Regions from separate parts of the Staphylococcus haemolyticus genome, predicted to be linked through region 1. Evidence: predicted binding sites of a transcription regulator. Region 1 holds the regulator's gene; the other holds the start of a gene.

Region 1 (16,798 bases):
ACTTCATCTTATCTAAAATGACACGTGAACAAACAACGTTTGAAGATGCTCTTGATGAAGCGCAAAGGCTAGGTTTTGCTGAAGCAGATCCGACTGATGACGTAGAAGGTATTGATGCAGCACGTAAAGTTGTTATCACTTCTTATTTATCATTTAACCAAGTCATTAAACTAAATGATGTTAAAGTTCGTGGTATAAGTCAGACAACTTTATCTGATATCAATGTCGCGGACAAATTAGGTTATAAAATTAAATTGATTGGTAAGGGAACTTATCAAAATAGTAAAGTAAACGCATCAGTTGAACCAACATTAATACATAAATCCCATCAACTAGCTACAGTTGAAGATGAATATAATGCAATCTATGTCGTAGGCGATGCAGTGGGCGATACAATGTTCTATGGGAAAGGTGCAGGTAGCTTAGCTACTGGAAGTGCTGTTGTAAGTGATTTACTAAATGTGGCATTATTCTTTGAATCAAATACGCATACATTACCACCTCATTTTGAATTGAAAACCGATGCAACTCGCGAAATTATGGATACGGAAGATGTCGTAGCTATTCAAGAGAAGTTAAACTATTATATTGTTCTTAATAGTGACTTATCAAAAGAAAAATTTAAATCATTATTGAAAGAAACGTTACCTTTCCATAAATCACTACAAGTTGAACAACGTGATGAACAAACGTATGGTGTAGTTATTATAGGTTTAGATCAGTCACCAGAGGACGTTTTAAGTAAAGCTGATTTTAATATCGAGAAAATTTATCCAGTTGAAGGGGTTTAATGTTTATGAAAAGATGGCAAGGTTTAGTTGAAGAGTTTAAAGAATATTTACCAGTTAACAGCGACACACCAAAGTTAACATTAAATGAAGGACATACTCCATTAATTCATTGTGAGAACTTGTCTAAGATGTTGGATATTGATTTATATGTAAAATATGAAGGTGCAAATCCTACAGGTTCTTTTAAAGATAGAGGTATGGTCATGGCAGTTACTAAAGCAAAAGAACAAGGGAAAAAAGTTGTTATCTGTGCATCTACTGGTAATACATCAGCTTCAGCAGCTGCATATGCTGCACGAGCTGGATTAAAAGCAATTGTAGTTATTCCAGAGGGTAAGATTGCACTCGGTAAATTATCGCAAGCTGTTATGTATGGTGCTGAAATTGTTTCTATTGAAGGAAACTTTGATGAGGCTTTAGAAATTGTTAAGGAAATTGCTGAAAATGATGAAGAAATTGAGTTAGTTAATTCAGTGAATCCGTATCGTATTGAAGGACAAAAAACGGGTGCATTTGAAATTGTTGAACAATTGGAACAAGCTCCAGACGTACTCGCAATTCCAGTTGGAAACGCAGGCAATATTACTGCTTATTGGAAAGGTTTTAAAGAATACCATGAGAAAAAAGGTAGTCAATTACCTCGATTATTTGGCTTCCAAGCAGAAGGTGCGTCACCAATTGTTCAAAATAAAGTGATTAAAAACCCTGAAACAATTGCTACAGCTATTCGAATTGGTAATCCAGCTAGTTGGACTAAAGCTACGAATGCGTTAGACGAATCTAATGGATTGATTGATAGCGTTACTGATGAAGAAATTTTAGAAGCTTATCAATTAATGACTTCTAAAGAAGGTGTATTTAGCGAACCAGCTAGTAACGCCTCAATTGCAGGTCTGATTAAATTACATCGAGCAGGACAATTACCTAAAGGCAAAAAAATAGTAGCTATTTTAACTGGTAATGGATTAAAAGATCCTGATACTGCTATTTCAATATTAGATAACCCTATTCAACCGCTTCCTAACGATAAATCAAGTATTATTGATTACATTAAAGGAGCTTTGTAAAAATGACTGAACAGTTGCACTTAAAGATACCAGCGTCTACTGCTAATTTAGGCGTTGGTTTCGATTCGATAGGTATGGCTATAGATAAATATTTACATCTTTATGTGAAACGAATTGAAGAGGAAGAATGGGAATTTACATATTTAAATTCTGAATTAGATTCACTTCCTAAGAACAAAGACAATTATGTTTTTAAAGTGGCTCAGCAAGTCGCATCTAAATATAATGTAAAATTACCTAGTTTAAGTGTTGAAATGCGAAGTGATATACCATTAGCTAGAGGTTTAGGCTCATCGGCGTCTGCATTGGTAGGCGCTTTATACATTGCAAATTATTTTGGCAATATTCAGCTTTCTAAATATGAATTACTTCAATTAGCTACAGAAATAGAAGGTCATCCAGATAATGTTGCGCCTACAATTTATGGTGGCTTATTAGCAGGCTTTTATAATCCAGATACAAAAGAAACGAATGTAGCACATATTGATGTGCCAGATGTTGATATAATTCTAACTATACCTCCATATGAATTAAAGACTGAAGATTCTCGTAACGTTTTACCTGATCAATTTTCTCATAAGCGCGCGGTTCAAAGTAGTGCAATAAGTAATACGATGCTGTGTGCATTAATTCAACATAATTATGGACTTGCTGGGAAAATGATGTCACAGGATGGCTTCCATGAGCCATATCGCCAACATTTAATATCTGAATTTAAAGAGGTTAAAGCTATAGCTCAACAATATGATGCATATGCGACAGTTATTAGTGGTGCAGGACCTACCATATTAACAATGAGTTCTAAGGAGAAGAGTGGTCAATTAGTTAGAGCGTTAAGAAAAGCCGTTACAACATGTCATTCAGAATTAGCAACAATCAATGAAATTGGCGTTGTTGAAGAAATTGTGTATCCTTCATAAAATTTATTGTAAAATATAAACGAGTAAATTTCGAAAGGAGTACACTTCAGATATGAGTAATTATAAAATGATCGTTATGGACATGGACGATACTTTAATTAATAGTGAGAATAAAGTAAGTAAAGAAACTAAAAATTACTTGATAGATATTCAAAACCAAGGCTATAAAGTAGTGTTAGCTTCAGGAAGACCAACTGAAGGTATGCTACCAATTGCAAAAGAATTAGAATTAGATGTTCATGATAGTTATATCATCAGTTACAACGGCGGTAAAACAATCAAAGTAGCAACAGAAGAAGTAGAAGTGAGTCAAAGTGTATCTAAGAAGAATTTTGACCTTATTGTGGATTTTTGTCGTGAACATAACTTTTTAATCCTGACATATCAAGATGGTCATATTATCCATGATGGTGATCATGAATATAGAGATATTGAATCAGAACTTACCGGGCTACCTATGAAACGTGTAAATGATATTAAAGCTTATATTAACGATAGCGTTCCAAAAGCGATGGGCGTTGATTACGCAACAAATATTGCTAAAGTACGTGATGATATGCATGGAAGTTTTAATTCAGAAATTGATGTAACAACAAGTAAACCATTCTTTTTAGAATTTATGGCAAAGGATGTTTCAAAAGGTAATGCGATTAAAGCATTATGTGAAAAATTAAATGTATCATTATCTGAAGTAATTTGTTTTGGTGATAGTTTAAATGATCAATCAATGTTTGAAGTAGTGGGTTGTGCTATCGCGATGGGAAATGCAAATGAGGAACTGAAGGCTATTGCAGACAAAATAACGTTAGATAACGATTCTAATGGTATTCCCGCAGCTTTAAAAACACTTTTGTAATACAAAATAAGGCATGAGTATACGAATGTAGTTTATTTCATCATAATTACCATGATGAATGATCCATTCGATCTCATGCCTTTTTTATTATTTAGCAGTATGTGTCCATTCGTGCTTCCCTTTTGATCGCTTTACATAAGCGTAAACTTGATCAGCAGCATAATCTAAATTTGTATACACTGTAATTGTAAATGCAGACTGGTTTTCTCTGAAAGGTTCAGTACTAAATACATCTTTTAAATGTGTAAATAAATTTTCCATTTGGTCATGTTCAAGACTAGGGTACTCTCTTAATGTACGTTTTAGTAATTGACCATTTTTTTCTTCTAGTGATTGTACTACTATAACGAAACGTTCTTCACTCTTAATGACATCATCAAATAAGTTTGTTTGACCAACCATCTTGCTTTCACCTCTAAGTCATTATCTTTACTACTATTATACTAGATAACTGTTTTTTCGAAAATATCAATATGTTGAAACAAAAAAATGCGAGTCACTAAAAAGGATTTACTATACTTTTAGTGCTCGCATTTTATTATTTAATTTTCTTTATGATAATGATGTGGTGTGATATCCATATCATTTAATTTAACGAACTTCGTTTTTCTTATTAATTTATGAGCTAAGAAAATGAGTCCTAAAATAATAATAGGTAAGATGTTAACGAAAAATTTACCTATATTACCATCGAATAAATCTCCAATTGAATTACCAAAGTATAAGAAAATTAAAGTTGCAAATACTAAAATTGGTCCAAGAGGGTACAATGGTGATTTATAAGGTAAAAGTTGATTGATATCTTGTCCTTGAAGTTTAATAGCTTTACGCAATCTCACTTGTGCCCATGAACTAGCTGCCCAAACAATGATTACCAATGAACCTATAATGTTTAATAAACTAAATACAGCATTTGAATAAAAATTAGCAATAATGATAATTGCAACGATTAGAATATATGTTGTAACTAATGCTCTTAAAGGTAATTTGGATTTTTCATTAAGCTTACTTAAGAACTTTGGTGCTTGTTTTTCATCACTTAAAGAGAATAACATTCTACTAGTGGTGTAAACACCTGAATTTGTCGCAGATAATAATGATGTCAATATAACAGCGTTAATAACTGAAGCGGCAAAAGCAACACCAATTCTGTCAAATACAATTGTGAAAGGGCTTTGTGTTACTGATTCATTTTCATTTAATAATAATGGATCTGTATAAGGAATGATAGCTGCAATAACACCAATTGATAATACATAGAATAATAAAATTCTCCAAAAAACTTGTTTAACAGCTTTAGGCATTGTTTTTTCTGGATTATCAGATTCGCCAGCAGTTACTGCTACAACTTCAGTACCACCAACTGAGAATCCGGCTACTAGTAAAACGCCTAAGAAACCAGATAAACCACCTACGAATGGTGCCTCGCCTTTAGTATAGTTTTCAAAACCGTAAGTATGGCTACCTAATATACCGAAGATCATCAAGAAACCAACAATAATAAATATAATAATAGTTAATACTTTAACTAAAGATAACCAAAATTCAGTTTCCCCAAAAGCTTTTACCGTGAAGATGTTTAATAAAAATACAATTGTGATAAAGATTAAACTCCAAGTAAGTGGACTAAAGAATTTAAATATATCCCAATAATATAAAACGTTTGAAGCTACCATAACATCTACACTGGATACTAATGCCCACATGATGTAGTATAACCATCCCATAGTAAAACCTAGAGAAGGGTCTACGAATCGCGTTGCGTATGAACTGAACGATCCTGAAACAGGATAAAATGTTGCCAATTCACCAATTGACGACATTAAAAAGTAAAGCATTATGCCAATTAATAAATAAGCTAATATAGCGCCACCAGGACCGGCTTGAGCAACAACACTACCTGTTGCTACAAAGAGCCCCGTACCAATTGCGCCACCTATAGCAATCATAGATATGTGTCTTGAGTTAAGACCTCTTTTCATATTGTTATCTTCCATATGATGTCTCCTAATTCTAAATTTAAAATATACAAACCATTTTAATCCTTTTAAGGACAGTATTCAATAACTTTTCAACAAATCAGCTTAAAAATTTTAAATTTTCTGAAATTTTATAGGTTATTAAAAATGTTTTAATTATAGGGGTTATGGGTTTATTATTAGTAGATTCTACATTATAATTATTATAAATAAGTGAAAGGGGAATTAACTATGGCGAAAGATGATAAAAGATTAACTGGTTTGTTTGGGCACCCAGTTTCAGATAGAGAAAACAGTATGACAGCTGGTCCTAGAGGTCCGTTGTTAATGCAAGATGCATATTTCTTAGAACAAATGTCACATTTTGATCGTGAAGTAATTCCAGAACGACGTATGCACGCGAAAGGTTCAGGTGCATTCGGTACGTTTACAGTAACAAATGATATTACGAAATATACAAATGCTAAAATCTTTTCAGAAGTAGGAAAACAAACAGAAATGTTTGCACGTTTCTCAACAGTTGCGGGTGAACGTGGCGCTGCTGATTTAGAAAGAGATATCCGAGGATTTGCACTTAAATTCTATACTGAAGACGGTAACTGGGATTTAGTAGGTAATAACACACCTGTATTCTTCTTTAGAGATCCAAAATTATTTGTGAGCTTAAACCGTGCCGTAAAAAGAGATCCACGAACAAATATGAGAAGCCCTCAAAATAACTGGGACTTCTGGACTGGCGTACCGGAAGCACTACACCAAGTTACAATTTTAATGTCAGATAGAGGTATGCCTAAAGACTTCCGTCATATGCACGGCTTCGGTTCACATACGTATTCTATGTACAATGATGAGGGTGAACGTGTTTGGGTTAAATATCATTTTAGAACACAACAAGGCATTGAAAATTATACAGATGATGAAGCGGCTGAAATTGTAGGTCAAGATAGAGAGTCATCACAACGTGACTTATACGATGCAATCGAAAATGGCGATTATCCAAAATGGAAAATGTACATTCAAGTTATGACAGAGGAACAAGCTAAAAATCATCCAGATAATCCATTTGATTTAACTAAAGTTTGGTATAAAGGTGATTACCCATTAATTGAAGTGGGTGAATTTGAGCTAAATAGAAATCCTGAGAATTATTTCATGGATGTTGAACAAGCTGCTTTTGCTCCAACAAACATTATTCCTGGTCTAGATTTCTCACCAGATAAAATGTTACAAGGACGTCTATTCTCATATGGTGATGCGCAACGTTATAGATTAGGTGTCAATCATTGGCAAATTCCTGTTAACCAACCTAAAGGTGTTGGCATTGAAAATATGTGTCCATTTAGTCGTGATGGTCAAATGAGATTCCTTGATGGAAATCAAGGTGGTGGACCTCATTATTATCCAAATAATAAAGGTGTTTACCAATCACAACCTGAATATAAAAAACCAGCATTCCCAGTAGATGGAGACGGTTATGAGTACAATCAAAGACAAGATGATGATAATTACTTTGAACAACCTGGTAAATTGTTCCGTTTACAATCTGATGATGCTAAAGAAAGAATCTTTACTAACACAGCAAATGCAATGGATGGTGTGAGTGAAGACGTTAAACATAGACATATTCGTCATTGTTATAAAGCTGATCCAGAATATGGTAAAGGTGTTGCCAAAGCATTAGAAATCGATATTAATGATGTTGATTTAGAAGGTACTAACGACGAAACTTACGAGAATTTTTAATAGTACTAAAAAATTAGATTGCGTAGAGCATTTTAATATGGTAAAATTTTAAATCGTAAGTATTCCTAGTTAAATGAGAAAGGATGTTAATTATGCGCGTTAATGTAACATTAGCTTGCACAGAATGTGGCGATCGTAATTATATTACTACTAAAAATAAACGTAATAATCCTGAGCGTATTGAAATGAAAAAATATTGCCCAAGATTAAATAAATACACGCTACACCGTGAAACTAAATAATCTCTTATCTTTTAAATACGACATTAAAGATAAACTTAGAGCTTGCCGAAGTATAATAATCTTATACTTCGGTTTTTTTAATTATTTAAATGAAATTAAGTCATCAGTCTTGTAAATTTAAAATCATGTGTTATTATATAAAACGTAATAATTACGATTTAAAAAACAGGAGTGAAATATATGGCAAAAAAATCTAAAATTGCTAAAGAAATGAAAAGAGAAAAATTAGTTAATCAATATTATGAATTACGTAAAGAATTAAAAGCTAAAGGAGATTATGAAGCATTACGTAAGTTGCCACGTGATTCTTCACCAACGCGTTTAACTCGAAGATGTAAAGTAACAGGACGTCCAAGAGGTGTATTAAGAAAATTTGAAATGTCTAGAATTGCTTTTAGAGAACATGCACACAAAGGACAAATACCTGGTGTCAAAAAATCAAGTTGGTAAAATGCAAATCTAGTACTTTAGTCCATTTACAAGACAATTAAAAAATTGTAAAGTATATAAGGGTGAGAAAATGAATGATTTTTATATTTAATATACTAAACGTTCGTTTTTACTTAATAAATAAGATTGTATAGGGGCTAAAAAGTATGAAAATTTTTGATTATGAAGATATTCAATTAATTCCAAATAAATGTATAGTTGAAAGTCGTTCAGAATGTGATACAACTGTCCAATTTGGACCGAAAACATTTAAATTACCTGTTGTTCCAGCGAATATGCAAACTGTTATGAGTGAAGAATTAGCTCATTGGTTCGCAAAAAATGATTATTTTTATATTATGCATCGATTTGACGAAGCAGCTCGTATTCCATTTATTCAAAAAATGCAAAAAGACGGATTGTTTGCTTCTATTTCTGTAGGTGTTAAAGCAAATGAATTTAAGTTTATAGAAGAATTAGCTGACAAACAATTAGTTCCTGAATATATTACGATTGATATAGCTCATGGTCATTCAGATTCAGTTATTAAAATGATTAAACACATAAAAAAATATATTCCAAAAACATTTGTAATTGCTGGAAATGTTGGTACGCCAGAAGGTGTTAGAGAACTTGAAAATGCAGGTGCAGATGCAACTAAAGTTGGTATCGGACCAGGTAGAGTTTGTATCACAAAAATAAAAACTGGTTTTGGCACTGGTGGTTGGCAATTAGCAGCATTAAATATTTGTAGTAAAGCAGCGCGTAAACCTATAATCGCTGATGGTGGCTTAAGAACACATGGCGATATTGCTAAATCAATTCGATTTGGTGCAAGCATGGTAATGATAGGATCTCTATTTGCGGCTCACGAAGAATCGCCAGGTGAAACAGTTGAATTAGACGGCAAACGTTATAAAGAGTATTTTGGTAGTGCATCTGAATTCCAAAAAGGTGAACACAAGAATGTTGAAGGTAAAAAAATGTTTGTTGAACATAAAGGATCATTAAAAGATACTTTAGTTGAAATGCAACAAGACTTACAAAGCTCGATTTCATATGCAGGTGGAAAAGATTTAAAATCATTAACAACTGTCGATTATGTTATAGTGCGAAATTCAATTTTTAATGGGGACAAGGATTAAAACTTGAGTGGTAGGTGTATGTTATTAAAAAATTTCTTTTGTTTTCTTTGGTGTTATTAGTTGTAGCTTTATTCATACCATTAAAGGAAAATCAAACACTAGTAAAATTACAGAATGACGTAAGAAGTAAAGTTCAGCAAGTTATGAATCAAGATTCGAGTTTAAAAAACAATACGCTCAAAACACCTACAGAACAGGACTTTGCTATTAATAATATTCAGATGAATATGTCTAAAGACAAAGTTGAAAATCAATTGGGGAAACCTAAAAGAGTAACATCTAATGAATATGGCGCTAAATGGTATACCTATTACAATAATGATTACGATAATTTCATAATGGTTAGCTATTTAGGAAATAAAGTCAATGCTTTATATAGTAATCAAAATGTCATTACATCTAAATCTAAGGTAAAATATAACACCCCTAAAAATGTTGTTGAGGATAGACTTGGTAAACCTTTAAAGGAAATTGTTAAAGGTAGATACCGTGTTGATATAAGTAGCGATGAGTATGATGTTTTCCATGAAGATAATATTTATACAACTGTTTTTTATGATAAACATAATGACAATGGTGTTACTGCATTACTTCAAGTTAGTGATGCCATGGAAAAAAGGTTGACTCAACATTACGGTGCGCCATCTTCAACATTAGAACAAAGCTTTGAATATCAAAATTATGATTTAGTTAATTCTGAGCGTAAACAGCATGGGTTGAATACACTTAGTTACTCAAAAGATGTCTCCAATACAGCAAGAAATCATAGTGAAGACATGGTAAAACAAAATTACTTTGATCATAACAATTTAGATGGTGAATCTCCTTTTGATCGATTAAAAGATGATGACATTGATTTCAATGTGGCAGGTGAAAATTTAGCGTATGGGCAACAAAATAGTATATTTGCTCATGAGGGGTTAATGAATTCACTTGGTCATAGAAAGAATATATTGAATACAAATTTCAGTACTCTAGGCGTAGGCGTTGATTTTAATGAAAAACGACAACCATATTGGACAGAAAATTATACGGGCTAAGTGTTTTAACGAGACTTATTAAGGGTATCTTTTTGTTGATAAGGAAGTTGATATTATGACAACTAAAGATGTTAATAAACTAGATATTCTAGATAAGGTTAAAGAAATTTTGAATAAAAAAGAAAATGAAAAGCAAAAGAACTAGCGAAGTTTACATTGTAGACTTTGCTAGTTCTTTTTATATAGAAATATATAAGAGAGAGGTTAACGTAAATTTTAGAAATTAAAACTACAGTTCTCTGTATAAACCAATAACTTTACCGATAACAGTAACGTTATCAAGATAAATAGGACTCATTGTACTATTTTCAGGTTGTAATCTATAACGTGTTTTTTCTTTATAGAAGCGTTTAACTGTTGCTTCATCATCTTCAGTCATCGCAACAATGATGTCTCCATTTTCAGCAATGGTTTGGCTTCTAACTATAACTTTATCTCCATCTAAAATACCTGCCTCAATCATACTTTCACCCACAACATTTAAAATAAAAATATCACTATTGTGAGTTGATGTTAAATGTTCTGGTAAAGGGAAATATTCCTCAATATTTTCAACTGCAGTAATCGGAATTCCGGCAGTAACTTTACCAATTACAGGAACATAAATTGTTTCCTCCATATTAACTGCATCGTTAGTTTGTTCGCTAACAATTTCAATGGCTCTCGGTTTCGTAGGGTCTCGTTTAATATATCCTTTTTCTTCCAGTCTAGATAAATGACCATGAACAGTTGAACTCGACGCTAACCCTACTGCTTCACCAATTTCTCGTACGCTTGGTGGATATCCTTTAGTTTGTACTACATGTTTAATATAATCGTATATTTCACTTTGACGTTTAGTTAATTCTCTCATATATAGGCACTCCCTAATTTTATTTAACTATATTATAGCACTGATTTTAATATTGAACAAACATTTGTTCGTTTTTATGTTGACTAAGAACAGATGTTCTGTTAAAGTATTTATACAAACAAATGTTCTAGAGGTGAAAGTAATGTTTAATAAATATAAAAATAAATTATTAACTAATATAGCTGTTGTATCAATATCTTGTGTTGTTTTTATAGTATTTTTCATGAATTTATATCATAACGCTCAAATGGAACGAACGTACGAAATAACTGACCATACTATTTCTAAAAAGGCAATTATTAAAGATGATAATAAGAACGTAAATACTACAAATGGGGAACAAAATAACTACAAAGTGTTCGCATTTGTAAGATGATTATAAATTTGAGGTCTGTCAAAGCTATTTAAATGTCAATAGCTTTTGTCCAGACCTCTTTTTTGTTATATTTTATGAAGTAAAAGAGAAAATATTAATGGGAATATAGAAAGAGTGATAGTTATGTCTAATGATAATTTAAATATAGATAGAATTAATGAGCTTGCTAAAAAGAAAAAGGAACAAGGTTTAACTGAAGCTGAAGCTAAAGAGCAATCGAAATTACGTAAGAAATACCTCGAAGCATTTAGAAAAGGGTTTAAACAACAAATTGAGAGTACAAAGGTGATAGATCCTGAAGGTAATGATGTAACACCTGAAAAATTAAAAAAGATACAAGAACAAAATAAAGATTAGTAAATATTAGATTATAGTTCGTTCAGTTTAAACGATTATCAATTTCAATATTTTTAAGTTATAATATACGAAAGATGATTAAAGTAGAAGGGAAGTATTAGAGATGTTTAACGAGAAAGATCAACTAGCGATTGATACGATTAGAGCTTTAAGTATTGATGCAATCGAAGAAGCTAATTCAGGTCACCCTGGATTACCTATGGGAGCAGCACCAATGGCTTATACTTTATGGACACGCCACTTAAATTTTAATCCTCAATCTAAAGACTATTTTAATAGAGACCGCTTCGTATTGTCGGCTGGACATGGCTCTGCGCTATTATACAGCTTGTTACATGTTTCAGGCAGTCTTGAATTAGAAGAATTAAAGCAATTTAGACAATGGGGTTCTAAAACACCTGGACACCCAGAATTTAGACATACTGATGGTGTTGAAGTTACTACTGGCCCACTTGGACAAGGCTTTGCTATGTCTGTAGGTATGGCTTTAGCTGAAGACCATTTAGCTGGTAAATTTAATAAAGATGATTTCAATATAGTTGACCACTATACTTATGTGCTAGCTTCTGATGGTGATTTAATGGAAGGTATTTCTCATGAAGCTGCTTCATTTGCTGGCCATAACCAATTAGATAAACTAATTGTTTTATATGATTCAAACGATATTTCATTAGATGGCGAATTAAATAAAGCCTTCTCTGAAGATGTTAAGAAACGATTTGAAAGTTACGGTTGGAATCACATATTAGTAAAAGATGGTAATGATTTAGACGCTATCGATAAAGCAATAACTAAAGCTAAATCTCAAAATGGTCCAACTATGATTGAAGTTAAAACAATTATCGGTTATGGTGCTCCAAACGTGAGTGGTACTAATGGTGTTCATGGTGCACCACTAGGTTCAGATGAGAGAAAATTAACTTTTGAAGCATATGGTTTAGATCCTGAGAAACGTTTCAATGTGCCAGAAGAAGTATATGAAATTTTCCAAACAACTATGTTAAAACGTGCAAATGAGCATGAAGATGCATGGAAAGCATTACTAGAAAATTATTCTAAACAATATCCAGAATTAGCAGATGAATTTAAATTAGCTATTAGTGGTAAACTACCTAAAAACTATAGAGATGAATTACCACGCTTTGATAGCGATCATAATGCAGCAACACGTGCTGATTCAGGTGAAGTAATTCAAGCATTAAGTAAATCAGTTCCGTCATTCTTTGGTGGTTCTGCTGACTTAGCTGGTTCTAACAAATCTAACGTTAAAGAAGCGACTGATTATGATAGAAATACACCTGAAGGTAAAAATATATGGTTTGGTGTACGTGAGTTCGCAATGGGTGCAGCTGTAAATGGTATGGCAGCACATGGTGGATTACACCCTTATGGTGCAACATTCTTTGTATTTAGTGACTACTTAAAACCAGCGTTGCGTTTATCAGCTATCATGGGATTAAATTCAACATTCATCTTCACACATGATTCAATCGCTGTAGGTGAAGATGGACCTACTCATGAGCCTATTGAACAATTAGCGGGCTTAAGATCAATACCAAATATGAATGTCATTCGTCCAGCTGATGGAAATGAAACAAGAGTAGCATGGGAAGTAGCTCTTGAATCAGAACAAACACCAACTTCTTTAGTATTAACTCGTCAAAATCTACCATATTTAGATGTAGATGAAGAGACAGTTGAACAAGGTGTTCGTAAAGGTGCTTATGTTGTTTTCGAAACTGAAACTAAACCTGAGTATCTATTACTTGCTACTGGTTCAGAAGTTAGCTTAGCAATTGAAGCAGCTAAAGATTTAGATAAACAAGGTAAAGGTGTACGTGTAGTATCAATGCCTAACTGGTTTGCTTTTGAACAACAACCAGAAGAATATAAAGAGTCTGTAATTCCTAAAGAAATTACTAAACGTGTTGCAATTGAAATGGCATCACCATTAGGTTGGCACAAATATGTAGGCACTGAAGGTAAAGTGATAGGTATTGACCAATTTGGTGCAAGTGCCCCTGGCGACTTAGTCGTAGAAAAATATGGTTTCACTAAAGAAAATGTATTAAATCAAATTCGCACATTTTAATATTAGATAAGAAATTAGAGAACTGAGAAGGCTTTCATTGGAAAGTCTTCTTTAATTTGAATGAGCAATACAAAATAATTTTTAAGTTAACTAAAAATAAGTATTACATTTGTTTAAGTATTTGTTATGATAACAAATGGATGCAGAATTACTAACTAGCTCTTGAAAATAGAATAGTAATTTAGTAAAATTCAGTAGGATATAGAAAGTGGGTGAAACAATGGCAACATGGTTAGCAATTTTATTAATCATTGTAGCGCTTATCGGTGGACTAGTTGGTGGTTTCTTTTTAGCACGTAAATATATGATGGATTATTTGAAAAAAAACCCACCTATTAATGAAGAAATGTTACGTATGATGATGATGCAAATGGGTCAAAAACCATCGCAAAAGAAAATCAATCAAATGATGACAATGATGAATAAAAACATGGATCAAAACATGAAAAGTTCAAAAAAATAATTTTTAAATGGATTGTAGTACCTTTAAGGTTTACAATCCTTTATTTTTGTAGTAAAACAACTTTAGTGTTATTTAAAAAGAAAAATATTTAAAAATCTAAATAAATTACAATGAGTAATAAAGAGTAAGGGTTTATGAATATATAAGAAGGTGTAACGTTGGCGTATTTAATTTTTTCTGTTGTATTTGCTTTATTTATGGGTATAGTAGTAATTTTTATTCGAATGAAAGCTCAAAACTTTCCTGTTAATGAAAAGAAAATTATATTACCTCCATTTTTCATGGCTACAGGCGCATTGATGTATGTGATTCCGTACTTTAGATTGACTGGTACTGAAATTTTAGAGTCAATTATTCTAGGTGTCTTATTCTCATCTGTTCTTATATGGACAAGTCACTTTGAGGTACACGGTACTGAAATTTATATGAAGCGCTCAAAAGCATTTCCAATCATTTTAATTTCTTTATTAATTATACGTACTGTAATTAAAATATTTATCAGTAGTAAAATTGATCCAGGTGAAATTGGCGGCATGTTCTTCTTACTTGCGTTTAGCATGATTGTTCCTTGGAGATTAGCTATGTTATATAAATATAAAAAGTTGAAAAGAGCAACTGTCAAATAATTGAATAATGATTAAAAAATGATGTATTTTAAATTACTTTGAAAATTTTAGTATAGCCTGGGACATAAATCAATATCTCAGGCTATAATTACATATTGGAAGTAGTTGACTGAATTAAAAATACACCTGTAACTAACTTTTTTAATTCTAGTCAACCTTGCGGGGTTGAGCGGGGCCCAACAAAGAGAATTTCAAATTAGAAATTCTACAAGTGATGCAAGTTGGGGTTATTAATAGCTGCTTAATAACATAGGTGGGACAATGAATTTAAATTAATCATTGTTCCATCTTTTTTAGTTTGAACAATAGTGTGATTCAAGATATAATATACACGAACAAATGTTCTAAAGGGAGGCCATTATGAAGGTTATTCACACTGCTGATTGGCATTTAGGTAAGATTTTAAATGGTAAGCAATTTTTAGAAGATCAACATTATATATTGAACAAACTTATTGATAATTTGAAGGAAGAGAAACCAGATGTTCTGGTTATTTCGGGTGATATATATGATACGTCTTATCCTAGTAAGGAGACCATTAGACTTTTTGAAGAAACGATTAAAATTATAAATGTAAATATGAAAATTCCTACAATTATAACCAATGGGAATCATGATGGTAGAGAAAGATTAAATTATGGGTCAACATGGTTTGAGTTTTCACAATTATATATTAGAACGCAACTAGAATTAATGTCTACACCTATAACTATTAATAATATTAACTTTTACACACTTCCTTTTGCCACTATTAGTGAAATTAAGGCTTACTTCGATGATGATGATATCAAGACATATGAGCAAGCAACTCAAAAGTGTATTAACCACATTTCGAAGATTATAGACCCGAATCAAATTAATATTTTAATTGGCCATTTAACTATAAAAGGTGGTAAAACATCAGAATCTGAAAGGCCACTTACAATTGGAACAGTTGAAAGTGTAGAAAGCGCTAACTTCAATATTTTTGACAAAGTACTATTAGGACATCTTCATCATCCATTTAGTATTACAGATAATATTGTTGATTATAGTGGTTCGTTATTACAATACTCATTTTCTGAAGTGAACCAGGCCAAAGGATACAAAAAATTAATGATTAATTCAAAAGGTGACATAAATACTAAGTTTGTACAATTAAAACCTTTAAGAGAGTTAGAGGAAATTGAAGGTGACTACTCGGCTGTTATACAAGGCGACGTTCCTGTGAAAAATAAAGATAATTATTTTCACTTCAAACTTAAAAATATGTCTCATGTTACCGACCCTATCATCCACCTTAAACAGATATACCCAAATACACTTTCGCTTAGTAATATCACTTTTGAAAATCATAATAAATCAACGTACGCAGATTTTAAAACTACAGATGACCCTACAATAATTAAAAATTTCTACAAAACAATTACGGATGAAGATTTAACAAACTATCAAGAGAAGAAAATACATCAATTATTAAATCAAGTTATCAATAGGGAGGACTAAATAATTGAGACCAACTAAATTAATACTTAATAATTTTGGACCTTTCATACATGAAGTTATTGATTTTGAACAAATAAATAAAGAACAGTTATTTTTAATAAGTGGAAAAACTGGTTCGGGAAAAACTATGTTATTTGATGGCATTGTTTATGCGCTATTTGGTAAGGCTTCTACAGAAGGTAGAAATGAGGGGGAATTACGAAGTCATTTTGCAGATGGTAAATCCCCAATGAGTGTAGAATATGAATTTAAAATTAACGATAAAAAATTTAAAATATCTAGACAGGCTGGATTTATTAAAGAGGGGAATACTTCCTTAACACCTGGTAAACTT
Region 2 (14,503 bases), on a different replicon from region 1:
TAGTCCGTTTATGACATTAGTAGCCGTAGCGCCAATGTCAACAGCATCAACAGATAGTACACCAACTACTTTTGCCTTAAATAGCACTGATACTACATCAAGTACAGGTGGATCTTTAGTAAATGATAAAATTCATATTACAAATGCTAGTTTGACACTTAATAAGAAAAATAATCAACATGATAACAATACGGTTTGGCCAACAAGCAATGAGCAATTAAAATTATCTGCTGATTATGAATTGGATAACAGTATTAAAGAAGGAGATACTTTTACTATAAAGTACGGTGATTACATTAGACCTGGTGCTTTAGAACTTCCGGCTAAAAATACACAATTACGTAGTAAGGAAGGCTCAATTGTAGCAAATGGTGTTTATGATGAAACAACAAATACAACTACATACACTTTTACTAATTATGTAGATCAATATCAAAACATTACAGGTAGCTTTAATCTTTTAGCGACACCAAAAAGAGAGACAGTAACTACAGATAAACAAACTTATCCTATGAATGTTACTATCGCTAATCAGGAAGTTAGTGAAAACTTCGTAGTAGATTATGGTAATAAAGAAAATGATATTACAAATGCAGCAGTAGCAAATGTTGATAATGTAAATAATCAACATAATGAAGTTGTTTATTTAAATCAATCTGGCGATAGAATTTATGATGCAAAATACTTTTCAATAGTTCAAAATGGTACTTTTATACCTAATGAGGTAAAAGTATATGAAGTGTTAGATAGTAATGTTTTAGTAGATAGCTTTAATCCAGATTTAAATGGATCTGCAGTTAAGGATGTGACTAGTAAATTTACACCTCAATATAGTCTTAATAATACTAGAGTAGACATAGATCTGAACCGTAGTAATTTGAACAAAGGAGCACGTTATATTATTACTCAAGCGGTTAAACCGTCAGGTACTGGTAATGTTAGTACAAATTATGAGTTAACACGTTACGGTAATGAAGCCTCAAGATATCCAACAGGTACTAAAAGTACAACCGTCAGTTATATTAATGGCTCTTCAACAGCACAAGGAGATAACCCAACATATAATCTTGGGGACTATGTATGGTTAGATAAAAATAAAGACGGTATCCAAAATGATGACGAAAAAGGTATTCCAGGTGTTTACGTCATTCTTAAAGATAGTAATAACAAAGAATTACAACGTGCAACAACAGATGACACAGGACGTTATCAGTTTAATAACTTACAAAATGGAACATATAATGTTGAATTTGTTATTCCTAATAATTATACTCCGTCACCATCAAATACAATTGGGAATGATAAAATTGATTCGGATGGTCAAAAAGATGGAGATTACAATGTAGTGGTAGCAAAAGGTATCATTGATAATGCTGACAATATGACTGTTGATACAGGATTTTATGAAACACCAAAATATAATTTAGGCGACTATGTGTGGGAAGATACTAATAAAGACGGAATCCAAGATTCTGATGAAAAAGGGATCGCAGGCGTAACTGTTACATTGAAAGATGATAATGGTAACGTATTAAAAACAACAACAACAGATGAAAGTGGTAAATATCAATTTACTGGTTTAGAAAATGGAACGTATACAGTAGATTTTGAAACGCCAAAAGACTATAAACCAACATCTGTTAATTCTGGTAATGATAATGAAAAAGATTCTGATGGCACAACAACAACTGCCATTATTAAAGATGCAGATAATGAAACGATAGATTCAGGATTTTATAAACCAACATATAATTTAGGTGACTATGTATGGGAAGATACTAACAAAGATGGTATTCAAGATTCTGATGAAAAAGGAATCGCAGGTGTGACTGTTACACTAAAAGATAGTGATGGTAATACAATTGGTACAACAACAACAGATGAAAGTGGTAAATATCAATTCACTGATTTAGAAGATGGAACGTATGAAGTTTCTTTCACAACACCTGAGGACTATACACCTACAACAGTAAATGCTGGAAATGACGAAAAAGATTCTGATGGTTTAACAACTACAGGTGTCATTAATGGTGCTGATAACTGGACATTGGATAGTGGATTCTATAAAACACCAAAATATAATTTAGGCGACTATGTATGGGAAGATACTAATAAAGACGGAATCCAAGATTCTGATGAAAAAGGGATCGCAGGCGTAACTGTTACATTGAAAGATGATAATGGTAACGTATTAAAAACAACAACAACAGATGAAAGTGGTAAATATCAATTTACTGGTTTAGAAAATGGAACGTATACAGTAGATTTTGAAACGCCAAAAGACTATAAACCAACATCTGTTAATTCTGGTAATGATAATGAAAAAGATTCTGATGGCACAACAACAACTGCCATTATTAAAGATGCAGATAATGAAACGATAGATTCAGGATTTTATAAACCAACATATAATTTAGGTGACTATGTATGGGAAGATACTAACAAAGATGGTATTCAAGATTCTGATGAAAAAGGAATCGCAGGTGTGACTGTTACACTAAAAGATAGTGATGGTAATACAATTGGTACAACAACAACAGATGAAAGTGGTAAATATCAATTCACTGATTTAGAAGATGGAACGTATGAAGTTTCTTTCACAACACCTGAGGACTATACACCTACAACAGTAAATGCTGGAAATAATGACGAAAAAGATTCTGATGGTTTAACAACTACAGGTGTCATTAATGGTGCTGATAACTGGACATTGGATAGTGGATTCTATAAAACACCAAAATATAATTTAGGCGACTATGTATGGGAAGATACTAATAAAGACGGAATCCAAGATTCTGATGAAAAAGGGATCGCAGGCGTAACTGTTACATTGAAAGATGATAATGGTAACGTATTAAAAACAACAACAACAGATGAAAGTGGTAAATATCAATTTACTGGTTTAGATAGTGGTGACTATATTGTACATTTTGATAAACCTGAAGGCTTAACTCAAACTATTACAAACTCAGGCAGTGATGATGAAAAAGATGCTGATGGTGAAGAAGTACATGTAACTATTACTGATCATGATGACTTCAGCATTGATAACGGATACTTTGATGAAGACAGCGATTCAGATAGCGACAGTGATTCAGACTCAGACAGCGACTCTGATTCAGACAGCGATAGCGACTCAGACTCTGACTCAGACAGCGACAGCGACTCTGATTCAGATAGCGACAGCGATTCAGATAGCGACAGCGATTCAGATAGCGACAGTGATTCAGACTCAGACAGCGACTCTGATTCAGACAGCGATAGCGACTCAGACTCTGACTCAGACAGCGACAGCGACTCTGATTCAGATAGCGACAGCGATTCAGATAGCGACAGCGATTCAGATAGCGACAGTGATTCAGACTCAGACAGCGACTCTGATTCAGACAGCGATAGCGACTCAGACTCTGACTCAGACAGCGACAGCGACTCTGATTCAGATAGCGACAGCGATTCAGATAGCGACAGTGATTCAGATTCAGACAGCGATAGCGACTCTGACTCAGATAGCGACTCAGACTCAGATAGCGACTCAGACTCAGATAGCGATAGCGACTCTGATTCAGATAGCGACAGCGATTCAGACAGCGATAGCGATTCAGATAGCGACTCTGATTCAGATAGCGACTCTGATTCAGACTCAGACAGCGACTCTGATTCAGACAGCGATAGCGACTCTGACTCAGACAGCGACTCTGACTCAGACAGCGATAGCGACTCTGACTCAGACAGCGACAGCGACTCTGATTCAGATAGCGACAGTGATTCAGACTCTGACAGCGACTCTGATTCTGACAGCGATAGCGATTCAGACTCTGACAGCGACTCTGATTCAGACAGCGATAGCGATTCAGATAGCGACTCTGATTCAGACAGCGATAGCGACTCTGACTCAGACAGCGATAGCGATTCAGATAGCGACTCTGATTCAGATAGCGACTCTGATTCAGACTCAGACAGCGACTCTGATTCAGACAGCGATAGCGACTCTGACTCAGACAGCGATAGCGACTCAGACTCAGACTCAGACAGCGACTCTGACTCAGACAGCGACTCTGATTCAGACAGCGATAGCGACTCAGACTCTGACTCAGACAGCGACAGCGACTCTGATTCAGATAGCGACAGCGATTCAGATAGCGACAGTGATTCAGATTCAGACAGCGATAGCGACTCTGACTCAGATAGCGACTCAGACTCAGATAGCGACTCAGACTCAGATAGCGATAGCGACTCTGATTCAGATAGCGACAGCGATTCAGACAGCGATAGCGATTCAGATAGCGACTCTGATTCAGACAGCGATAGCGATTCAGACTCAGATAGCGATAGCGACTCAGACTCTGACTCAGACAGCGACAGCGATTCAGATAGCGACAGTGATTCAGACTCAGACAGCGACTCTGATTCAGACAGCGATAGCGACTCAGACTCTGACTCAGACAGCGACAGCGACTCTGATTCAGACAGCGACAGCGATTCAGACTCAGACTCAGATAGCGATAGCGACTCTGATTCAGATAGCGACAGTGATTCAGACTCAGACAGCGACTCTGACTCAGACAGCGACAGCGACTCTGATTCAGATAGCGACAGTGATTCAGACTCAGACAGCGACTCTGATTCTGACAGCGATAGCGATTCAGACTCTGACAGCGACTCTGATTCAGACAGCGATAGCGATTCAGACTCAGATAGCGATAGCGACTCAGACTCTGACTCAGACAGCGACAGCGACTCTGATTCAGATAGCGACAGTGATTCAGACTCTGACAGCGACTCTGATTCTGACAGCGATAGCGATTCAGACTCTGACAGCGACTCTGATTCAGACAGCGATAGCGACTCTGACTCAGACAGCGACTCAGACTCAGACAGCGATAGCGACTCTGACTCAGACAGCGATAGCGATTCAGACTCAGACTCAGATAGCGACTCTGACGCAGATAGCGATAGCGACTCTGACTCAGACAGCGATAGCGATTCAGACTCAGATAGCGATAGCGACTCAGACTCAGACTCAGACAGCGACAGCGACTCTGATTCAGATAGCGACAGCGATTCAGACAGCGATAGCGATTCAGATAGCGACTCTGATTCAGATAGCGACAGTGATTCAGACTCAGACAGCGATAGCGATTCAGACTCAGACTCAGATAGCGACTCAGACTCAGATAGCGATAGCGATTCAGACTCAGATAGCGATAGCGACTCAGACTCAGACAGCGACAGCGACTCTGATTCAGATAGCGACAGTGATTCAGACTCAGACAGCGACTCTGATTCAGATAGCGACTCTGATTCAGACTCAGACAGCGACTCTGATTCAGACAGCGATAGCGACTCTGACTCAGACAGCGATAGCGACTCTGACTCAGACAGCGATAGCGATTCAGACTCAGACTCAGATAGCGATAGCGACTCTGATTCAGACAGCGATAGCGATTCAGACTCAGATAGCGATAGCGACTCAGACTCAGACTCAGACAGCGACAGCGACTCTGATTCAGATAGCGACAGTGATTCAGACTCTGACAGCGACAGCGACTCTGATTCAGATAGCGACAGCGATTCAGACTCTGACTCAGACTCAGACAGCGACTCAGACTCAGACAGCGACTCTGATTCAGACAGCGACAGCGATTCAGATAGCGACTCAGACTCAGACAGCGACAGCGATTCAGATAGCGACAGTGATTCAGACTCAGACAGCGACTCTGATTCAGACAGCGATAGCGACTCAGACTCTGACTCAGACAGCGACAGCGACTCTGATTCAGACAGCGACAGCGATTCAGACTCAGACTCAGATAGCGATAGCGACTCTGATTCAGATAGCGACAGTGATTCAGACTCAGACAGCGACTCTGATTCTGACAGCGATAGCGATTCAGACTCTGACAGCGACTCTGATTCAGACAGCGATAGCGACTCTGATTCAGACAGCGATAGCGACTCTGACTCAGACAGCGACAGCGACTCTGATTCAGATAGCGACAGCGATTCAGACAGCGATAGCGATTCAGACTCAGACTCAGATAGCGACTCTGATTCAGACAGCGACTCTGATTCAGACAGCGATAGCGACTCTGACTCAGACAGCGATAGCGATTCAGACTCAGACTCAGATAGCGATAGCGACTCTGATTCAGACAGCGATAGCGATTCAGACTCAGATAGCGATAGCGACTCAGACTCTGACTCAGACAGCGACAGCGACTCTGATTCAGATAGCGACAGTGATTCAGACTCTGACAGCGACTCTGATTCTGACAGCGATAGCGATTCAGACTCTGACAGCGACTCTGATTCAGACAGCGATAGCGACTCTGACTCAGACAGCGACTCAGACTCAGACAGCGATAGCGACTCTGACTCAGACAGCGATAGCGATTCAGACTCAGACTCAGATAGCGACTCTGACGCAGATAGCGATAGCGACTCTGACTCAGACAGCGATAGCGATTCAGACTCAGATAGCGATAGCGACTCAGACTCAGACTCAGACAGCGACAGCGACTCTGATTCAGATAGCGACAGCGATTCAGACAGCGATAGCGATTCAGATAGCGACTCTGATTCAGATAGCGACAGTGATTCAGACTCAGACAGCGATAGCGATTCAGACTCAGACTCAGATAGCGACTCAGACTCAGATAGCGACAGCGATTCAGACTCAGATAGCGATAGCGACTCAGACTCAGACAGCGACAGCGACTCTGATTCAGATAGCGACAGTGATTCAGACTCAGACAGCGACTCTGATTCAGATAGCGACAGCGATTCAGATAGCGACAGTGATTCAGACTCAGACAGCGACTCTGATTCAGACAGCGATAGCGATTCAGACTCTGATTCAGATAGCGACTCTGATTCAGACAGCGATAGCGATTCAGACTCTGATTCAGATAGCGACAGTGATTCAGACTCAGACAGCGATTCAGACTCAGACGCAGATAGCGATAGCGACTCTGATTCAGATAGCGACAGCGACTCTGATTCAGACAGCGATAGCGACTCAGACTCTGACTCAGACAGCGACAGCGATTCAGACTCAGACAGCGACTCTGATTCAGATAGCGACTCTGATTCAGATAGCGACAGTGATTCAGACTCAGACAGCGACAGCGATTCAGACTCAGATAAAGATCATAATGACAAAACAGATAAATCAAATAATAAAGAATTACCAGATACTGGTAATGATGTTCCAAATAATGGCACATTATTTGGCTCACTATTCGCTACACTTGGTGGATTATTCTTAATTGGCAGACGTCGTAAAAACAAAAATAATGAAGAAAAATAATAAATAAACTTTATATTTACACAGTGAAAAATAAAACCAGGCCTTTCATGGCCTGGTTTTATTTTAAATACTATGATATAGATTGATAGAGGTTCTGTTGCAAAGTTAATTTTATAGTATAATTTTAACAAAAAAGGAGCGTTCTCTATGAATTATTTTAGATATAAGCAATTTAATAAAGATGTAATAACTGTAGCCGTTGGCTATTACTTAAGATACGCGCTTAGTTATCGTGATATATCTGAAATACTAAGAGAACGCGGCGTTAACGTTCATCATTCAACGATCTACCGTTGGGTTCAAGAATATGCTCCTATTTTGTATCAAATTTGGAAGAAAAAGCATAAAAAAGCTTATTATAAATGGCGCGTTGATGAGACATACATTAAAATAAAAGGAAAATGGTGCTATTTATATCGTGCCATTGATGCAGATGGTCATACATTAGATATTTGGTTACGTAAGAAACGAGATAATCATTCAGCATATGCGTTTATTAAGCGACTTATTAAACAATTTGATAAACCTCAAATGATAATTACAGACCAGGCACCTTCGACGAAGGTGGCAATGTCTAAGTTGATTAAAGATTTTAAACTTAATCCCGACTGTCATTGTACATCTAAATATCTTAATAACCTCATTGAGCAGGATCACCGTCATATTAAAGTGAGAAAGACGAGATATCAAAGCGTCAATACGGCAAAGAATACACTCAAAGGTATTGAATGTATTTATGGTCTATATAAAAAGAACCGTAGGTCTCTTCAGATCTACGGATTTTCGCCGTGCTACGAAATTAATCACATGTTGGCCAGTTAAGGGAATACTACCATGTTAAAATGATAATTAGTTATATTTTTTCTGACTTTGCAACAGAACCGTTGTAGAGATGTTGGAAGAAGGTCAAGCAATTAGTAAAATTGCGAAAGAAGTGAATATAACAAGACAGACTGTTTATAGAATTAAACACGATAATGACTTGATTTAATAAACTTTACTTCGATGTAAATGAGAGCTTCTCATAGCGTCCCAAAACGGATGATAATAATCGATTATGAGCTTTTAAAGACAAGAAAAGAGAGTGCAAATATGCTCTCTCTTTTTTCTATATTCTTTTTCTCAATAACGTTCGTTTTTGAGACTAGAATTTTATGCCCTACTTACTTCTTTTATTTTCATTCAAATATTTGCTTGTATGATGAGTCGAAAATGGTTATAGTATACTCAAATAAATATTTGAATGAAGATGGGATGATAATATGAAAAAAAAGATACTTGTGAAATTTTTTGTTATGACGAAGAAAAGGTTAATCGAATACAAGGGGATTTACAAACAGTTGATATTTCTGGTGTTAGCCAAATGTTAAAGGCTATTGCCGATGAAAATAGAGCAAAAATTACTTACGCTCTGTGTCAGGATGAAGAGTTGTGTGTTTGTGATATAGCAAATATCTTAGGTGTTACGATAGCAAATGCATCTCATCATTTACGTACGCTTTATAAGCAAGGGGTGGTCAACTTTAGAAAAGAAGGAAAACTAGCTTTATATTCTTTAGATGATGAACATATCGGGCAGATAATGATGATCGCCCTAGCACATAAGAAAGAAGTGAAGGTCAATGTCTGAACAAAAGGTTAAACTAATGGAAGAAGAAATGAACGTCTATCGGGTCCAAGGATTTACATGTGCAAATTGTGCAGGAAAGTTTGAGAAAAATGTTAAAAAGATTCCAGGCGTTCAAGACGCAAAAGTAAACTTTGGCGCTTCTAAAATTGATGTATATGGAAATGCATCGGTTGAAGAACTTGAAAAAGCAGGTGCTTTTGAGAATCTAAAAGTATCTCCTGAAAAACTAGCGAATCAAACGATACAAAGGGTTAAAGATGACACTAAGGCTCATAAAGAAGAGAAAACACCATTTTATAAAAAACATAGTACATTGCTGTTTGCCACACTACTAATTGCTTTTGGTTACCTTTCTCACTTTGTAAATGGAGAAGATAACCTCGTAACTTCCATGTTATTTGTAGGTTCTATTGTAATTGGCGGATATTCATTATTTAAAGTCGGTTTTCAAAATTTGATACGCTTTGATTTCGACATGAAAACCCTGATGACCGTTGCCGTTATTGGAGCTACCATTATTGGTAAATGGGCAGAGGCATCTATTGTTGTTATTCTCTTTGCAATCAGTGAAGCACTTGAACGCTTCTCTATGGACAGAGCAAGACAATCCATACGTTCATTGATGGATATCGCCCCAAAAGAAGCACTAGTTAGACGAAATGGTCAGGAAATAATAATCCATGTGGACGATATCGCTGTGGGTGATATCATGATTGTCAAACCAGGGGAGAAAATTGCCATGGATGGAATCATTGTGAATGGCTTGTCGGCTGTCAATGAGGCAGCTATAACAGGAGAATCTGTTCCCGTCTCCAAAGCGGTAGATGACGAAGTATTTGCAGGTACGCTTAACGAAGAGGGACTAATTGAAGTAAAAATCACCAAATACGTAGAAGATACAACCATTGCCAAGATTATTCATCTTGTTGAAGAAGCACAAGGGGAGCGTGCTCCAGCCCAAGCATTCGTTGATAAATTTGCGAAATACTACACTCCGATCATTATGGTTATTGCAGCCTTGGTTGCAGTCGTTCCACCCCTATTCTTTGGTGGCAGTTGGGATACATGGGTTTATCAAGGATTAGCAGTTCTTGTAGTTGGATGTCCTTGTGCATTAGTTATTTCTACTCCAATCTCGATTGTCTCGGCAATTGGAAATGCAGCGAAAAAAGGTGTGTTGGTTAAAGGTGGTGTCTATCTCGAGAAATTAGGAGACATTAAGACAGTCGCATTTGATAAAACAGGAACACTGACAAAAGGTGTACCAGTGGTAACAGATTTTGAAGTATTAAATGACCAAGTGGAAGAAAAAGAGCTATTCTCTACCATTACAGCTTTAGAATATCGTTCACAACATCCACTTGCTTCAGCAATAATGAAAAAGGCAGAGCAAGATAATATCCCTTATTCTAATGTACAAGTGGAAGAATTCACTTCGATTACTGGGCGAGGTATAAAAGGGATTGTAAACGGAACTACTTACTATATTGGAAGTCCAAAACTTTTCAAGGAATTAAATGTTTCCGATTTTAGCCTTGGGTTTGAAAACAATGTGAAAATCCTACAAAACCAAGGAAAAACAGCCATGATTATTGGAACGGAAAAAACAATTCTCGGCGTAATTGCCGTTGCAGATGAGGTTCGTGAAACAAGTAAAAATGTGATTCAAAAACTTCATCAGTTAGGTATCAAGCAAACAATTATGCTGACAGGTGATAATCAAGGTACTGCAAATGCAATCGGTACACATGTAGGCGTTTCTGATATTCAGTCTGAATTGATGCCACAGGATAAATTAGATTATATTAAAAAAATGCAATCGGAGTATGATAATGTAGCTATGATTGGCGATGGCGTTAATGATGCTCCAGCACTTGCTGCATCTACTGTTGGAATTGCAATGGGCGGTGCTGGAACGGATACTGCAATTGAAACAGCTGATATTGCATTAATGGGAGATGATTTAAGTAAGCTTCCATTTGCAGTAAGACTCAGTCGAAAAACTTTAAATATCATTAAAGCTAACATCACTTTTGCTATCGGAATTAAAATAATTGCCTTACTATTAGTTATCCCGGGATGGTTAACTCTTTGGATAGCGATTCTTTCCGATATGGGAGCTACTATTTTGGTAGCATTAAATAGTTTACGACTGATGAGAGTGAAGGATAAATAGGTAGAAAACAGAATAGTAAGGTCACGCTGTGCGCAATTCAAGGGGGGCTTTTCAATTTGAAGAAAAGTCCTACCCCTAAAAGGTTCTGTTGCAAAGTAAAAAATATAGCTAACCACTAATTTATCATGTCAGTGTTCGCTTAACTTGCTAGCATGATGCTAATTTCGTGGCATGGCGAAAATCCGTAGATCTGAAGAGACCTGCGGTTCTTTTTATATAGAGCGTAAATACATTCAATACCTTTTAAAGTATTCTTTGCTGTATTGATACTTTGATACCTTGTCTTTCTTACTTTAATATGACGGTGATCTTGCTCAATGAGGTTATTCAGATATTTCGATGTACAATGACAGTCAGGTTTAAGTTTAAAAGCTTTAATTACTTTAGCCATTGCTACCTTCGTTGAAGGTGCCTGATCTGTAATTACCTTTTGAGGTTTACCAAATTGTTTAATGAGACGTTTGATAAACGCATATGCTGAATGATTATCTCGTTGCTTACGCAACCAAATATCTAATGTATGTCCCTCTGCATCAATGGCACGATATAAATAGCTCCATTTTTCTTTTATTTTGATGTACGTCTCATCAATACGCCATTTGTAATAAGCTTTTTTATGCTTTTTCTTCCAAATTTGATACAAAATTGGGGCATATTCTTGAACCCAACGGTGGACCGTTGAATGATGAACGTTTACACCACGTTCCCTTAATATTTCAGATATATCACGATAACTCAATGCATATCTTAGATAGTAGCCAACGGCTACAGTGATAACATCCTTGTTAAATTGTTTATATCTGAAATAGTTCATACAGAAGACTCCTTTTTGTTAAAATTATACTATAAATTCAACTTTGCAACAGAATCACATATAACATGTTACCTTATTTAAACATTATAGAAGTAACTAAGAGAGTCACACCAGACAGACAAATTGAAGTTATACATATTACTATGAAAGGTTTAAGTGCCTTTGAAATAACTTCTTTTAAAACGATATTCAATCCTAGAGCAACCATCGCCATTAACATACATACCGTTGTAATAACATTTATAATATTCATAAGTAATGAAGGAATAGGAATAAATGTATTGACACAAGCCATTAAGATAAAGCCAATGAGAAAATAAGGAATATCGACTTTTTGTTGTACTTGACTTGAGTGTGACTTATAACGCATATACAAAATTAAGACAATGCTTAATGGAATAAGTAAAAACACACGGCCTAATTTTCCAAGTAAAGCAAATGTCATTGCCTCTGGTCCGCCAATATCTGCTGCTAAGACGACATGAGCGATTTCATGTAGGCTGATACCTGTCCAAGCGCCATAAGTTATAGTAGGTATGTTAAAAATAGCCTCGATAGCTGTATAAATAAGTGCAAATATAGTTCCAATTAGTGCAATAATACCTACACTTATTGCAGTGTCTTTTTCTTTAGATTTTAAGATTGGTGCTGTAGCTGCAATAGCTGCAGCTCCGCATACTCCTGTACCAATACCAAGTAGTATAGAGATATCTTGATTTCCTTTAATAATTTGATTCAAAATTAAAGTTAAACTTATTGAAAAGATAATTACGATAATATCAATAAGTAGTAATTTCCAGCCTTTACCTAGAATATCTCCCATATTTAATTTTAACCCATATAAGATAATCGCAAATTTCAATAAACGTTTCGATGCAAACGTAATACCTGGGCGAATATGCTCAGGATAACCTATGACTTGGCGGTATATCATCGCAAAAATGATGGCAATAGCTAATGCCCCAATCGTATGTAAAATAGGAAATTTAGCTAATATATAACTGATTATTGCAATCGTAAATGTAAACATAATACCTTTCATAAATGAAGCCTGCGTTATTGATTTCATATGTACTTTCACCTCGATATAAAATCTTAGCACGTTATTGTTATAGCGTTAAATAAATAATAAGTATAGTATATATATCAAAAATGTTATATTAGACTTAAAGGAGAATGATGCATGGATCCGTATAAGGTATTAATTGAAGTAATGAAAACAGAAAGTTTTACTAGAGCAGCAGAAAATTTATATACTTCGCAGCCTTCTGTGAGTCGTGATATTAAACGTTTAGAATTAAAATATAATGTTAAAATATTTGAATTTAAATCTCCATATTTAAAACTAACTAGAGATGGCGAAAAGCTATTACAATATGCATTGCAACGGGAAAGTATTGAACAAGAATTATGGCAAAACTTAACATCGGAATCTGAAATCATCTCAGGCACCTTAACAATTGGAAGCAGTTATACATATGGTGAATATTTATTATCAGAACAGCTTACCCGTCTTATGCAACAATACCCTAAGTTACATATTCATTTACGTGTTAATAATTCAGATTCTGTTATAAATGATATTAAACACAACAGAGTAGATATAGGTATTGTAGAAAAGGAAATTCAAGACAATGTAATAAAATGTAAGAAAATAATAGAAGATGAAATGGTGTATATTTACAAAAAATCGGTTCAACCTAGAATGGATATATGTTTCGTTAGAGAAAAAGGGTCTGGAACAAGGTTTTATCAGGAAGTAGGTCTTACTGAGTTAAAATTAAATCCATATTTGATAGAAATTAATAATATTAAGATTATCAAACAAATGGTAGAGGCTGGAAATGGGTTTGCGATTATTTCAAAATCAGCAATTCATCCCGAGGATTATGAAAAATTAATGATAACAACTTTAAATGTGAAACGTCACTATTACCTTGCTCAACATGTTGATAAATATATTGATAAAAATATTAGAGCTGTCATTGAAATGATTATGAAGTAGAGTATGTAAAAAAGCCGAGGCTAGGATTATGTCCCAGCCTCTTTTTAGAAAAGAAAATTAGTGAAAAAACTTTACTTATCATTTATTAGTTCGGTGTGCTCATATCACATCATAATATAAGCTATTATGACGAGAAAATTTATTGATGTTGAGCAAAATTATTAACTAAAATTACAATAAATGACGATATGACTAGGAAACTGTATAATCAATAATCTAAAAAAGACAAACAATGACTTAAAAGTGTTTGTCTCTTACATTACAATTAACATAAATTATGATTATCAGAAGTTCCATCACTATAAAAGGTGTATCAAGGGTTTATAAACTCTTGATACACCTTTTATAGTCATTTTTAATTACCAAACAGTTTACTCCAAAAACTTTTTTTAGAATGATTTTCGTTTCTGATATCCTCTTTCTGCTCACCATCTATTTTATTACCTTGTTGCGGTTCACTATCTTGTTGCTTATCCTCATGTTTATCTTTACTTTCATCCCTAAAATGGGAAACCATTTTTTCTTTTTGACTATCTGAGTCATTATTTATAGAATCCATATTTTCCATT

The links. Region 1 encodes LexA, which represses DNA repair genes until DNA is damaged. Its sites were predicted from a motif close to CGAACATATGTTCG; they were not measured.
Positions count from the first base shown of each region.
Region 2: cadC (Cd(II)/Pb(II)/Zn(II)-sensing metalloregulatory transcriptional repressor CadC) is a predicted target of LexA. The motif match lies at 8,538-8,551, and genes of this name have one in related genera.

Region 1 covers NZ_CP035291.1:1,520,922-1,537,719, reverse strand. The annotation lists gene EQ029_RS07390 (homoserine dehydrogenase) at 1-791, shown strand, start outside; gene thrC (threonine synthase) at 797-1,858, shown strand; gene thrB (homoserine kinase) at 1,861-2,778, shown strand; gene EQ029_RS07375 (Cof-type HAD-IIB family hydrolase) at 2,831-3,634, shown strand; gene EQ029_RS07370 (hypothetical protein) at 3,722-4,036, opposite strand; gene EQ029_RS07365 (amino acid permease) at 4,177-5,631, opposite strand; gene EQ029_RS07360 (catalase) at 5,845-7,356, shown strand; gene rpmG (50S ribosomal protein L33) at 7,449-7,598, shown strand; gene rpsN (30S ribosomal protein S14) at 7,779-8,048, shown strand; gene guaC (GMP reductase) at 8,195-9,172, shown strand; gene EQ029_RS07340 (CAP domain-containing protein) at 9,187-10,212, shown strand; gene lexA (transcriptional repressor LexA) at 10,442-11,065, opposite strand; gene sosA (DNA damage-induced cell division inhibitor SosA) at 11,208-11,441, shown strand; gene EQ029_RS07325 (DUF896 domain-containing protein) at 11,565-11,798, shown strand; gene tkt (transketolase) at 11,902-13,890, shown strand; gene EQ029_RS07315 (YneF family protein) at 14,111-14,353, shown strand; gene EQ029_RS07310 (CcdC family protein) at 14,512-14,979, shown strand; gene sbcD (exonuclease subunit SbcD) at 15,340-16,464, shown strand; gene sbcC (exonuclease subunit SbcC) at 16,469-16,798, shown strand, end outside.
Region 2 covers NZ_CP035292.1:12,992-27,494, forward strand. The annotation lists gene EQ029_RS12805 (SdrD B-like domain-containing protein) at 1-7,309, shown strand, start outside; gene EQ029_RS12295 (IS6 family transposase) at 7,457-8,131, shown strand; partial or broken gene EQ029_RS12300 (helix-turn-helix domain-containing protein) at 8,193-8,300, shown strand; gene cadC (Cd(II)/Pb(II)/Zn(II)-sensing metalloregulatory transcriptional repressor CadC) at 8,595-8,939, shown strand; gene cadA (cadmium-translocating P-type ATPase CadA) at 8,932-11,115, shown strand; gene EQ029_RS12315 (IS6-like element IS257 family transposase) at 11,255-11,929, opposite strand; gene EQ029_RS12320 (YeiH family protein) at 12,003-12,998, opposite strand; gene EQ029_RS12325 (LysR family transcriptional regulator) at 13,113-13,934, shown strand; gene EQ029_RS12330 (DUF536 domain-containing protein) at 14,290-14,503, opposite strand, start outside.